Regions from separate parts of the Streptomyces noursei ATCC 11455 genome, predicted to be linked through region 2. Evidence: riboswitches for the same ligand, from Rfam matches in the RefSeq annotation. Region 2 holds a riboswitch; the other holds the start of a gene.
What was found. Region 2 has a riboswitch for S-adenosylmethionine ahead of SNOUR_RS28410 (aminotransferase class V-fold PLP-dependent enzyme). Riboswitches for the same ligand answer to the same signal wherever they lie in the genome.
Positions count from the first base shown of each region.

Region 1: another riboswitch for S-adenosylmethionine. It lies ahead of thrC (threonine synthase); the one in region 2 lies ahead of SNOUR_RS28410 (aminotransferase class V-fold PLP-dependent enzyme).

Region 1 covers NZ_CP011533.1:4,138,687-4,144,084, forward strand. Annotated here, with positions in the region: gene SNOUR_RS17210 (cold-shock protein) at 232-435, opposite strand; gene SNOUR_RS17215 (MoaD/ThiS family protein) at 903-1,181, opposite strand; gene thrC (threonine synthase) at 1,237-2,514, opposite strand; SAM riboswitch class I at 2,532-2,687, opposite strand; gene SNOUR_RS17225 (glucosyl-3-phosphoglycerate synthase) at 2,864-3,832, shown strand; gene SNOUR_RS17230 (alpha,alpha-trehalose-phosphate synthase (UDP-forming)) at 3,882-5,375, shown strand.
Region 2 covers NZ_CP011533.1:6,700,418-6,705,815, forward strand. Annotated here, with positions in the region: gene qcrB (cytochrome bc1 complex cytochrome b subunit) at 1-1,449, shown strand, start outside; gene trpD (anthranilate phosphoribosyltransferase) at 1,594-2,658, shown strand; SAM riboswitch class IV at 2,743-2,860, shown strand; gene SNOUR_RS28410 (aminotransferase class V-fold PLP-dependent enzyme) at 3,041-4,444, shown strand; gene SNOUR_RS28415 (Lrp/AsnC family transcriptional regulator) at 4,960-5,241, opposite strand; gene SNOUR_RS28420 (rhomboid family intramembrane serine protease) at 5,238-5,398, opposite strand, start outside.

The DNA.
Region 1 (5,398 bases), 2.6 Mb from region 2:
GGTGGTGACACTCGGGCCGGGGGTGGGTACAGGTGCCTGACGGGCGGTGGGCCGCCCGCCCGCGAGAGGGCCGGGCCCCGTCCGTGGGACGAGCGCCAGCCCCTGCTCACCGCCCCTTGGCTCCGCCCGCGCGCGCCCGCGAGGCGCGCGGCCCCCGGGAACGACAGAAGGCCCGCAACCCCGTACTCGGGGATGCGGGCCTTCCGCGAAACGATGCAGTCGGCCGCCGCCTCAGGCGGTGACCCGGACCATGTCCGCCTGTGGCCCCTTCTGGCCCTGCGAGATCTCGAACTCGACCCGCTGACCCTCCTCCAGGGTGCGGTACCCGTCCATCTGGATCGCGCTGTAGTGGACGAAAACATCCGCACCACCGTCGACCGCGATGAAGCCGTACCCCTTCTCCGCGTTGAACCACTTGACGGTGCCCTGAGCCATGCCTAACTCCCCTATTACTGGCCCTTGCACAGGACCGCACTCCGCGGACCCGGGTCAGACCTCACCCCCCGGGAATGGCCCGTGGGGCGTGCGCCGGAACGCGTCGACCGCCGCTGAATGTATCCGGACCAATGCCCAGCGCAACAGGTCAATCGGACGAGAATTCTTGCGCCAGAGAAACGGCCGTATGCACTCAAATCCCGTTATCTCAGGCCAAGTCGGGCCGGGAATAGGCGGCACAAACGACAAATCGCGCACACAACTTGCGCACAAGTCACCGCGATCTCATATGCGTTCGGCATGCGCACGGAGATAACCGGAGGGGGATCACCCCAATGGTATCGCCTTTCACAACACGGAATTGCCCCGTCCGTTTAGCTCGGACGGGGCAATTTCCGGTCACTACCGGCAAAGAGTTGGCGCGAATACGATCCATATCGCGCCGCACCGGACAGTCGTCGGGCGTATCAGCAGCCTCCGGCGACCGCCGGGATGATGGAGACGCCCGCGCCTTCCGGGGTCGGCGTCTGGAGTCCCTGCTCGAAACGGACGTCGTCGTCGTTGACGTAGACATTCACGAAGCGGCGCAGCTTGCCCGCGTCGTCGAGCACCCGGGCCGCGATGCCCTGGTGGTTCTTCTCCAGGTCGGCGATCACCTCGGAGAGGGTCGCGCCCTCGGCGGTGACCTCGGCCTCGCCGCCGGTGTACGTGCGCAGGATGGTGGGGATGCGGACCTTGACGCTCATGGTTCTGCCTTCCAGGAGGTACGGGGGGTGCGGAACGGGCGGGCGGAGGGACGGCTCAGCCGGCCAGGCCGGCCGCGCGGAACGCGTCCAGGTCCGGCCGGATGGTGGCGGTGGGCCCGGCGGCGACGGCGTCGAGGGTCTTCAGGCCGTCACCGGTGTTCAGCACGACGGTGGTCAGCGACGGGTCCAGCACGCCGTTCTCGATGAGCTTCCTGGTCACGCCGACGGTCACGCCGCCCGCGGTCTCCGCGAAGATCCCCTCCGTACGGGCCAGCAGCCTGATCGCGTCCACGATCTGCGGGTCGGTGACGTCCTCGACGGCCCCGCCGGTGCGGCGCGCGATGTCGAGCACGTACGGGCCGTCCGCCGGGTTGCCGATCGCCAGCGACTTGGCGATGGTGTTCGGCTTCTGCGGCCTGACGACCTCGTGCCCGGCCTTGAAGGCCGCGGACACCGGCGAGCAGCCCTCGGCCTGCGCCCCGAAGATCTTGTACGGCTTGTCCTCGACCAGGCCGAGGGCGATCAGCTCCTTCAGCCCCTTGTCGATCTTGGTGAGCTGGGAGCCGGACGCGATGGGGATGACCAGCTGGTCCGGCAGCCGCCAGCCGAGCTGCTCGCAGATCTCGTACGCCAGCGTCTTGGAGCCCTCGCCGTAGTACGGGCGGAGGTTGACGTTGACGAAGCCCCAGCCCTCGCCCAGCGGGTCGCCGATGAGCTCGGAGCAGAAGCGGTTGACGTCGTCGTAGTTGCCCTCGATGGCGACCAGGTCACCGCCGTAGACCGCGGCCATCACGACCTTGCCGGGCTCCAGGTCGTGCGGGATGAAGACGCAGGACTTCAGGCCCGCGCGGCGCGCCGCGGCGCCGACCGCACCGGCGAGGTTGCCGGTCGAGGAGCAGGAGAGGGTGGTGAAGCCGAAGGCGCGGGCGGCCTCGACGGCGATCGCCACGACCCGGTCCTTGAAGGAGTGGGTGGGGTTGCCGGAGTCGTCCTTGACGTACAGGCCGCCGGTGACACCCAGCTCGGCGGCGAGCCGGTCGGCCTTGACGAGCTTGGTGAAACCGGGGTTGAGGTTGGGCTTGTCGGCCACGTCCGCGGGGACGGGCAGCAGCGGCGCATAGCGCCAGATGTTGGCGGGACCGGCCTCGATCTGCTTCTTCAGTGCCTCGGGGTCGCCGGTGGGAAGCGCGTAGGCGACTTCCAGCGGGCCGAAACACTCCTGGCACGCGAAGATCGGGCCGAGCGGGAAGCGCTCGCCGCATTCGCGACAGGACAGGGCGACGGCGGGACCGAGTGCGACAGAAGGCGTGGATTCGGTTGCTTGCACAGCCATGGAGGCGAGGCCCTTTCTCCTCATCTTCCTCACGACGCATTTCGCCGTGAGACGGATTTGGCACCTTCCCTAGCCGGGAGCCTCGCGCGCACTGTGCTGCCGTGCGGCGGAGACCGGCTGGAGGGTTGCCGGGGCTTCAACGGGCCGTGTCCCTCTGCCCCTCTGGATGAGCGGTATGGCACTGGGTGGAACCCAGGCGTTTGTTGCGCGGCGACCCCGACATGCGAGGGTCCTCCGCGTTGTTCAAGACTGTAACCGAAGGCACTCACCGTTGAGATAGTCGTCCGGTCCGCGAGATGGATCACATAACGGGCTCCCGTTCGGGGGGCCGCCGAGGAGAGTCGTAGACGTGCTGGAAGAAGTGGAGCGCTGGCTGGCCGGCCGCTCCTGGTCCGCCGCGGACCGCCCCCTGGAGCAGCTGTTGGAGGCCAAGCGCCAGACGGGGCGGACGGTCAGCGTGGTGCTGCCCGCGCTCGACGAGGAGGCGACGGTCGGCGCGATCGTCGCGGCGATCCGCGCCGATCTGATGACCGAGGAGGTGCCGCTGGTCGACGAGCTGGTGGTGCTGGATTCGGGCTCCACCGACCGCACCGCCGAGGTCGCCGCGGCGGCCGGCGCCCGGGTCGTCCACCGGGACAGCGTGCTGCCCCGGATCCCGGCGCTGCCCGGCAAGGGCGAGGTGCTGTGGCGCTCACTGCTGGTGACCAGCGGCGACATCGTCTGCTTCGTCGACGCCGACCTGCGGGAGTTCTCCTCCACCTTCGTCTCGGGGATCGTCGGGCCGCTGCTGACCGACCCGGAGGTCCAGTTCGTCAAGGCGATGTACGACCGGCCGCTGGACACCGGCCAGGGCGGGCGTCCCGCCGGAGGCGAGCAGGGCGGCAGGGTCACCGAGCTGGTCGCCCGGCCGCTGCTCAACCTCCACTGGCCGCGGCTGGCCGGGTTCGTGCAGCCGCTGGGCGGGGAGTACGCGGCGCGCCGCTCGCTGCTGGAGCGGCTGCCGTTCCCGGTCGGCTACGGCGTGGAGCTGGGTCTGCTGGTGGACGCGCTGCACACCGTCGGGCTGGACGCCCTGGCGCAGGTGGACGTCGGGGTGCGCAGGCACCGCCACCAGGGCGGCCAGGCGCTCGGCCGGATGGCCGCGGCGATCTACCGCACCGCCCAACTCCGGCTGGCCCGCGGCCATTTGGTGCGGCCCCGGCTGACCCAGTTCGAGCGCGGCGAGCACGGCTTCGTGCCGCGGACGACGGGGGTGGACACCGAGGAGCGTCCGCCGATGGCCGAAATACCGGAGTACGCGGAACGGCGGGCGGCCTGAGGGGCGATCCGTACGTTTGCGCGGATCCGTGACGGGTTAATGTCGCGACATGGTCTCCGAGCGCAGTGCGGTCCAGCCAGGTGCCGAGGTCCTCGTCGCGTCCAACCGCGGGCCCGTGTCGTACGCCCTGGGAGAGGGCGGTGAGCTGAGCGCCAAGCGGGGTGGCGGGGGGCTGGTGTCGGGGCTCTCGGCGATCGGGGCCGACACCGATGCGCTGTGGGTGTGCTCGGCGCTGGGGGACGGCGACCGGGAGGCGGCTCGGCGGACCGGCGGGCTGCTGGACGTGGCGGACGCCGGTGGGCAGCGCGTCCGGATGTTGGACATCCCGGCGGATGTGCACGCCGCGGCCTACAACGGCGTCGCCAACTCCGTGCTGTGGTTCGTCCACCACATGCTGTACCAGACGCCGCTGGAGCCGGTGTTCGACGCCGACTTCCGGGGCCAGTGGGCGGCGTACGAGGCGTACAACGCCGCGTTCGCCTCGGCGCTGGCGGACAGTGCGGGCCCGGGGGCGGCGGTGCTGGTGCAGGACTACCACCTGGCGCTGGTGCCGGCGATGCTGCGCGCGGTGCGGCCGGACGTCCGGATCGCGCACTTCTCGCACACCCCGTGGGCGCCGCCGGAGTACTTCGCGATGCTGCCCGACGACGTCCAGCGGCAGCTGCTGCTGGGCATTCTCGGCGCCGACCGGGCGAACTTCCTGACCGAGCGGTGGGCGCGGGCGTTCACCGCGTGCTGCGAGCGGGCGCTGGGGCCGGACTGCACGGCGCACTGGCCGCGGCACGAGGCGCCCAGCGTGGTCGCGGTGCCGCCGGACCGGAAGGCGCACCGGACCCGGATCGGGGTCCATGGGCTCGGGGCGGACGCGGAGTTCCTGCGGGAGCGCTCCCGGCGGCCGGACGTCGAGGAGCGGATGGCGGCGCTGCGCGGGCAGATCGGCGGCACCGACCGGAAGACGGTCGTCCGGGTGGATCGGACGGAGCTGTCCAAGAACATCGTGCGCGGGCTGCTGGCCTTCCGGCGGCTGCTGGCCGACCGGCCGGAGTGGCGCGAGCGGGTGGTGCACCTGGCGTTCGCCTATCCCTCGCGGCAGGACCTGGCCGTCTACCGCGACTACACCGCGCAGGTCGGCGCGCTCGCCGAGGAGATCAACGCGGAATACGGGACGGCGGGCTGGCAGCCGGTCGTGCTGCACGTCAAGGACGACTTCGCGCGGTCGCTGGCGGCGTACCGGCTGGCGGACGTGGCGCTGGTCAACCCGATCCGGGACGGGATGAACCTCGTCGCGAAGGAGGTCCCGGTGGTCTCCGACGCCGGGTGCGCCCTGGTGCTCTCCCGGGAGGCCGGTGCCTGGGAGGAGCTCGGTGCGGACGCGCTGACGGTCAACCCCTACGACGTGGGGCAGACCGCCGAGGCGCTGCACACCGCGCTGTCCATGTCGGCCGAGGAGCGGGCCGCGCGCACCGCCCGGCTGGCCGCGGCGGCGACCGCGCTGCCGCCGGCGCGGTGGTTCCTGGAGCAGTTGCAGGCGCTGGGCGAGTGACCGGCGGGCGGGCGCCGGCCGGG
Region 2 (5,398 bases):
CTGACCGGTGTCTACCTGACGCTGTTCTTCCACCCGAGCATGGCCGAGGTCACCTACCACGGGTCCTACGTGCCGATGCACGGGATCAAGATGACCCAGGCGTTCGAGTCGACGCTGAACATCAGCTTCGACGTGCGCGGTGGCCTGCTGATCCGGCAGATCCACCACTGGGCGGCGCTGGTCTTCCTGGCCGCGATGATGGTCCACATGATGCGGGTGTTCTTCACCGGTGCGTTCCGCAAGCCGCGTGAGGTCAACTGGCTCTTCGGATTCCTGCTGTTCGTCCTGGGCATGTTCACCGGCTTCACCGGTTACTCGCTCCCCGACGACCTGCTGTCCGGCACCGGTGTCCGCTTCATCGAGGGCGTCATCCTGGCGATGCCGCTGGTCGGCTCGTACCTGCAGATGTTCATCTTCGGCGGCGAGTTCCCCGGGCACGACATCATCCCGCGGTTCTTCACGGTCCACGTGCTGCTGCTGCCGGGCATCATGCTCGGCCTGCTGGTGGCGCACCTGATCCTGGTCTTCTACCACAAGCACACGCAGTTCCCGGGTGCCGGCAAGACCAACAACAACGTGGTCGGCATGCCGCTGCTGCCGGTCTACATGGCCAAGGCCGGAGGCTTCTTCTTCCTGGTCTTCGGTGTGATCTCGGTGATCGCCGCGGTCGCCAGCATCAACCCCGTGTGGGCCATCGGCCCGTACCGGCCGGACCAGGTGTCCACCGGTGCGCAGCCGGACTGGTACATGGGCTTCGCCGAGGGCCTGGTGCGTGTCATGCCGGGCTGGGAGTGGAACTTCTGGGGCCACACCATCAACTTCGGTGTGCTGATCCCGATCCTGGTCTTCCCGCTGGTCCTGGTCGCCATCGCGGTCTACCCGTTCATCGAGTCCTGGGTCCGCGGCGACAAGCGCGAGCACCACATCCTGGACCGCCCGCGCAACGTGCCCACCCGCACCGGCTTCGGTGTGGCCTGGCTCGTCGCGTACTTCGTGATGCTGATCGGTGGCGGCAACGACCTGTGGGCCACCCACTTCCACCTGTCGATCAACTCGATCACCTGGTTCGTCCGGATCGCGTTCTTCGTCGGGCCGGTGCTGGCCTTCATCGCCACCAAGCGGATCTGCCTGGGTCTCCAGCGTCGCGACAAGGACAAGGTGCTGCACGGGCGCGAGTCCGGCATCATCAAGCGCCTGCCGCACGGTGAGTTCATCGAGGTCCACGAGCCGCTCAACCAGGAGCAGCTGCACGTCCTCACCCAGCACGAGCAGCCCGAGCCGCTCGAGCTCGGTCCCGAGGTCGACGAGAACGGTGTCCGGCGCAAGTTCAAGCGCTCGCAGAAGCTGCGCGCCAAGCTCTCCAAGGGCTACTACGGCGAGGACAACGTCATCCCCAAGCCGACCGTCGAGGAGTACAAGGAGATCACCAGCGGCCACGGCCACCACTGATCCCCGCGGGCGCGGCACTGCCGCGCACCGCTGGTAGTACGCCACCCAGAGGGCCCCGTCCACGAAGAGGACGGGGCCCTCCGGCATGCCCGGGGGTCGATAGGGTGAACGGCACAAGCAGGAGACGATCCAGGAGCGTGGACCATGAACGTTGTGACCCCGGCAGGCGGCGGCAGCGTGGCGGACCGCTCCTGGCCGGCCGTACTGAACGCCCTCCTCGACGCCCGTGACCTCACCGCCGACGACACCGCCTGGGTCATGGACCGGATCATGCGCGGCGAGGCCACCGACGCGCAGATCGCCGGCTTCGCGGTGGCGCTGCGCGCCAAGGGCGAGACGGTCGCCGAGATCTCCGGCCTGGTGCGGGCGATGTACGCGCACGCCAGCCTGATCGAGGTGCCAGGACCCAGCGTCGACATCGTCGGCACCGGCGGGGACGGCGCGAACACGGTCAACATCTCCACCATGTCGGCCATCGTGGTCGCCGGCACCGGCGCCAAGGTCGTCAAGCACGGCAGCCGCGCCGCGTCCTCGGCCAGCGGGGCCACGGACGTCCTGGAGAAGCTGGGCATCAATCTGGACCTGTCGCCGCGGCGGGTGGTGGAGGTCGCGGAGGAGGCCGGGATCACCTTCTGCTTCGCGGCCAAGTTCCACCCCGCGCTGCGACACGTGGCGGCCGCCCGCGGCCAGCTGGGCATCCGGACGACCTTCAACGTACTGGGGCCGCTGACCAACCCGGCCCGGGTCAGGGCCCAGGCGACCGGCGTCGCGGACGCCCGGATCGCGCCGATCCTCGCCGGGGTGCTGGCCGAGCGCGGCTCCTCGGCGCTGGTCTTCCGCGGCGACGACGGACTGGACGAGCTGACCACCACCGCCACCTCCCGGGTGTGGGTCGTACGGGACGGCGCGGTCCACGAGGAGTCCTTCGACCCGCGGGACGTCGGCATCGACCTGGTGCCGGTGGAGGCGCTGCGCGGCGGGGACGCGTCGTACAACGCGGAGGTGGCCCGGCGGCTGCTGGACGGCGAGACCGGGCCGGTGCGGGAGGCGGTGCTGCTGAACGCGGCGGCCGCGCTGGCCGCGCTGGAGCCGTCCGACGCCCCGCTCACCGAGCGGATCCGGGACGGCCTGCGCAAGGCAGCCGAGTCGATCGACTCGGGCGCGGCCCGGCGGACGCTGGACCGCTGGGTGGCGGCCAGCAACGCCTGACGCCCCTCGGATGTGACGCAGGTCCCGGTCCGCCATACGGACCGGGGCTTGCGCCCCGATGATCGTGTGGCATGATTCAGCCCAGGTCACGAGTGACAGCGATGTAGGCCCCGGCCCGCTGTCCGGCAACCCTCCTTCCGTGGCGGGGTGCCCCGGGTGATGACCAGGTCGCAGGCAACGAGGTCTGCGGCAAGCGCGGATCCCTCGCCAGGGATCCTGGTCCTCGAGGGAGTCCTTCCGTGATGAAGCGAATGCGCTAGGGCCTGACGGCCCTTCTCCGCACCCTTTTTCCTTTTACGCTGCGCGCCGCGCCGTGCGTTCTCGCGCACCCTGATGCGCCCCGTCCCGCAGCGAACCCGCTTATCTCTCACGGGAGTTCGCCATGCCTGTCGTCACCGCTGCCGCCGACCGTTCCGTTTGTGCCCCGCTGCCGGTTCTGGGCCGGGATGTCCTCGTCCCGCTGGTGACCGGCGGCGAAGCCGTCTACGCCGCACTGGACTACGCCGCCAGCGCGCCGGCGCTCCAGCGGGTCTGGGACGACGTCGCCGCCTACGCCCCGTACTACGGCAGCGTCCACCGCGGCGCCGGCTACCTCTCCCAGCTCTCCACCGACCTCTTCGAGAACGCCCGCAAGGCCGTCGCCGACTTCCTCGGCTGCCGCGCCGAGGACCAGGTCGTCTTCACCCGGTCCACCACCGACTCGCTGAACCTGCTGGCCGCCACCCTGCCGCAGGGCACCCGGGTGTTCGTCTTCGAGACCGAGCACCACGCCTCGCTGCTGCCCTGGGAACGCCGCGCCGACCTGGCGGTGACCTACCTCAACGCCCCGCGCACCCCGCGACAGGCGGTGGACACCATGGAGAAGGCGCTGGCCACCCGCGAGCCCTACGGCCCGGCGCTGGTCTGCGTCACCGGCGCCTCGAACGTCACCGGCGAACTGTGGCCGGTGCGGGAACTGGCCGCCGCCGCGCACGCCCACGGCGCCCGGATCGTGCTGGACGCCGCCCAACTCGCCCCGCATCATCCTGTGGACATCGCCGAACTGGACGTCGACTGGGTCGCGTTCTCCGGCCACAAGCTCTACGCGCCGTTCGGCGCCGGGGTGTTGGCCGGCCGCGCCGACTGGCTCCAGGAGGCCGAGCCGTACCTGGCCGGCGGCGGCGCCAGCCGGAAGGTCGCCCGGCGGGCCGACGGCGGCGTGGACGTCGAGTGGCACACCACCGCCGCCCGGCACGAGGCCGGTTCGCCCAACGTGATCGGCGCCTACGCCATCGCCTCCGCCTGCCGGGCGCTCACCGAGGCCGGCTTCGACGGCCTGGTCGCCCGCGAACAGGAGCTGATCGCCCGGGTCCAGGCGGGCCTGGCCGACGTCCCGGAGGTCCGGATCCTCTCCCTCTTCGGCGACGATGCCCCGCGCGTCGGCGTCATCTCCTTCATCGTCGAGGGCTGGAACAGCTCGCACTTCGCCGCCGCCCTCTCCGCGGAGTACGGCATCGGCGTCCGCGACGGCCTCTTCTGCGCGCACCCGCTGGTACGGACCCTGCTGGGCAGCGAGCCCGGCGACCCGGGGGAGTGCGGCGCCCCCGAGGCCGCACCCGGTGAACGCTCCCTCAACGCGATCCGCGTGAGCTTCGGGGCGGGAACGCCCGACGAGCACGTCGACCGCTTCGTACGAGCGGTGCGCGAGCTCGTCGCCGAGGGCGCGCGGTGGAACTACCGCGTCGAGGACGGCCGTTGCGTCCCGGCCGGGTCCGCCGGGGCCGCCGGGTCCGCCGGGGCCGCCTGACGGCGGGGTGGTCCCGCTACGTCTGGGCGGGTCCGCTGCGCGGGGCTGTTCGGCAGCGGTGCCGGGTCTGCGGGGCTGGGGTTGTCCGGACTGCTGCCGCTTTACGTCCGGACAACCCCAGCCCCGCAGACCCGTCCCCTCCCGTAGGTGGTCGTAAAGACCGTGGGTGGGGGGCGTACGCCGGTGGTTCCCTGCGGGTTCGTTGTCGAGTGGTGACCGTCGCCGGACCACCGGCGCTAGCTCCCACTCACCGTCTGTATGACCCACCCACGGGAGGTGACGGGCCGGAGGGGGTGGTGTGCAGGACGTAAAGCGATAGCAGTCCTGCACACCACCCCCGCAGGCCCGTCACCGCACCCGACAGCCCCGCGCAGCGGATCGGCCCCGCGCAGCGGACAACGCAAGGTCCCGCCGCCCGGCGGGCCAGGCGGGCCCGGCGCCGCAGGCGCAAAAGCGAGCAACCCCCACGGCGGGGACGCCGACAACGTGGGAAGCCAGCCAAGCGCAGCGCAACGCTACGCGTCGAGGCCGATGGAGAACGCCGCCTCCAGGTCATGCTGCGAATACGTGCGGAACGCGATGTGCGTCTCGGTCGAGGCGACGCCCGGCACCTTGCTGATGCGGCCGGGGATGACGTCCGCGAGGTCGTCGTGGTTGGCGACCCGCACCATCGCGATGAGGTCGTGCGCGCCGGTGACCGAGTAGACCTCGCTGACGCCTTCCAGCGCGGCGATCTGCTCGGCGATCTCGGGGATCTGATCCACGCTGGTCTTGATGAGCACGATCGACGTGATCACGGCTGGCTCTCTCCCTCGGCCGACGGTCCGTTGTCCCTGGTGGCCCCCACAGTATCCCGCCCGTAGCGGGCCCAGGCGTAGAGGAAGCCGAGGGCGAAGCCGACGACGTGGGCGAGGTAGGCGACGCCGGGGCCGGCCGGGTCGTGGCGGGCGGCCT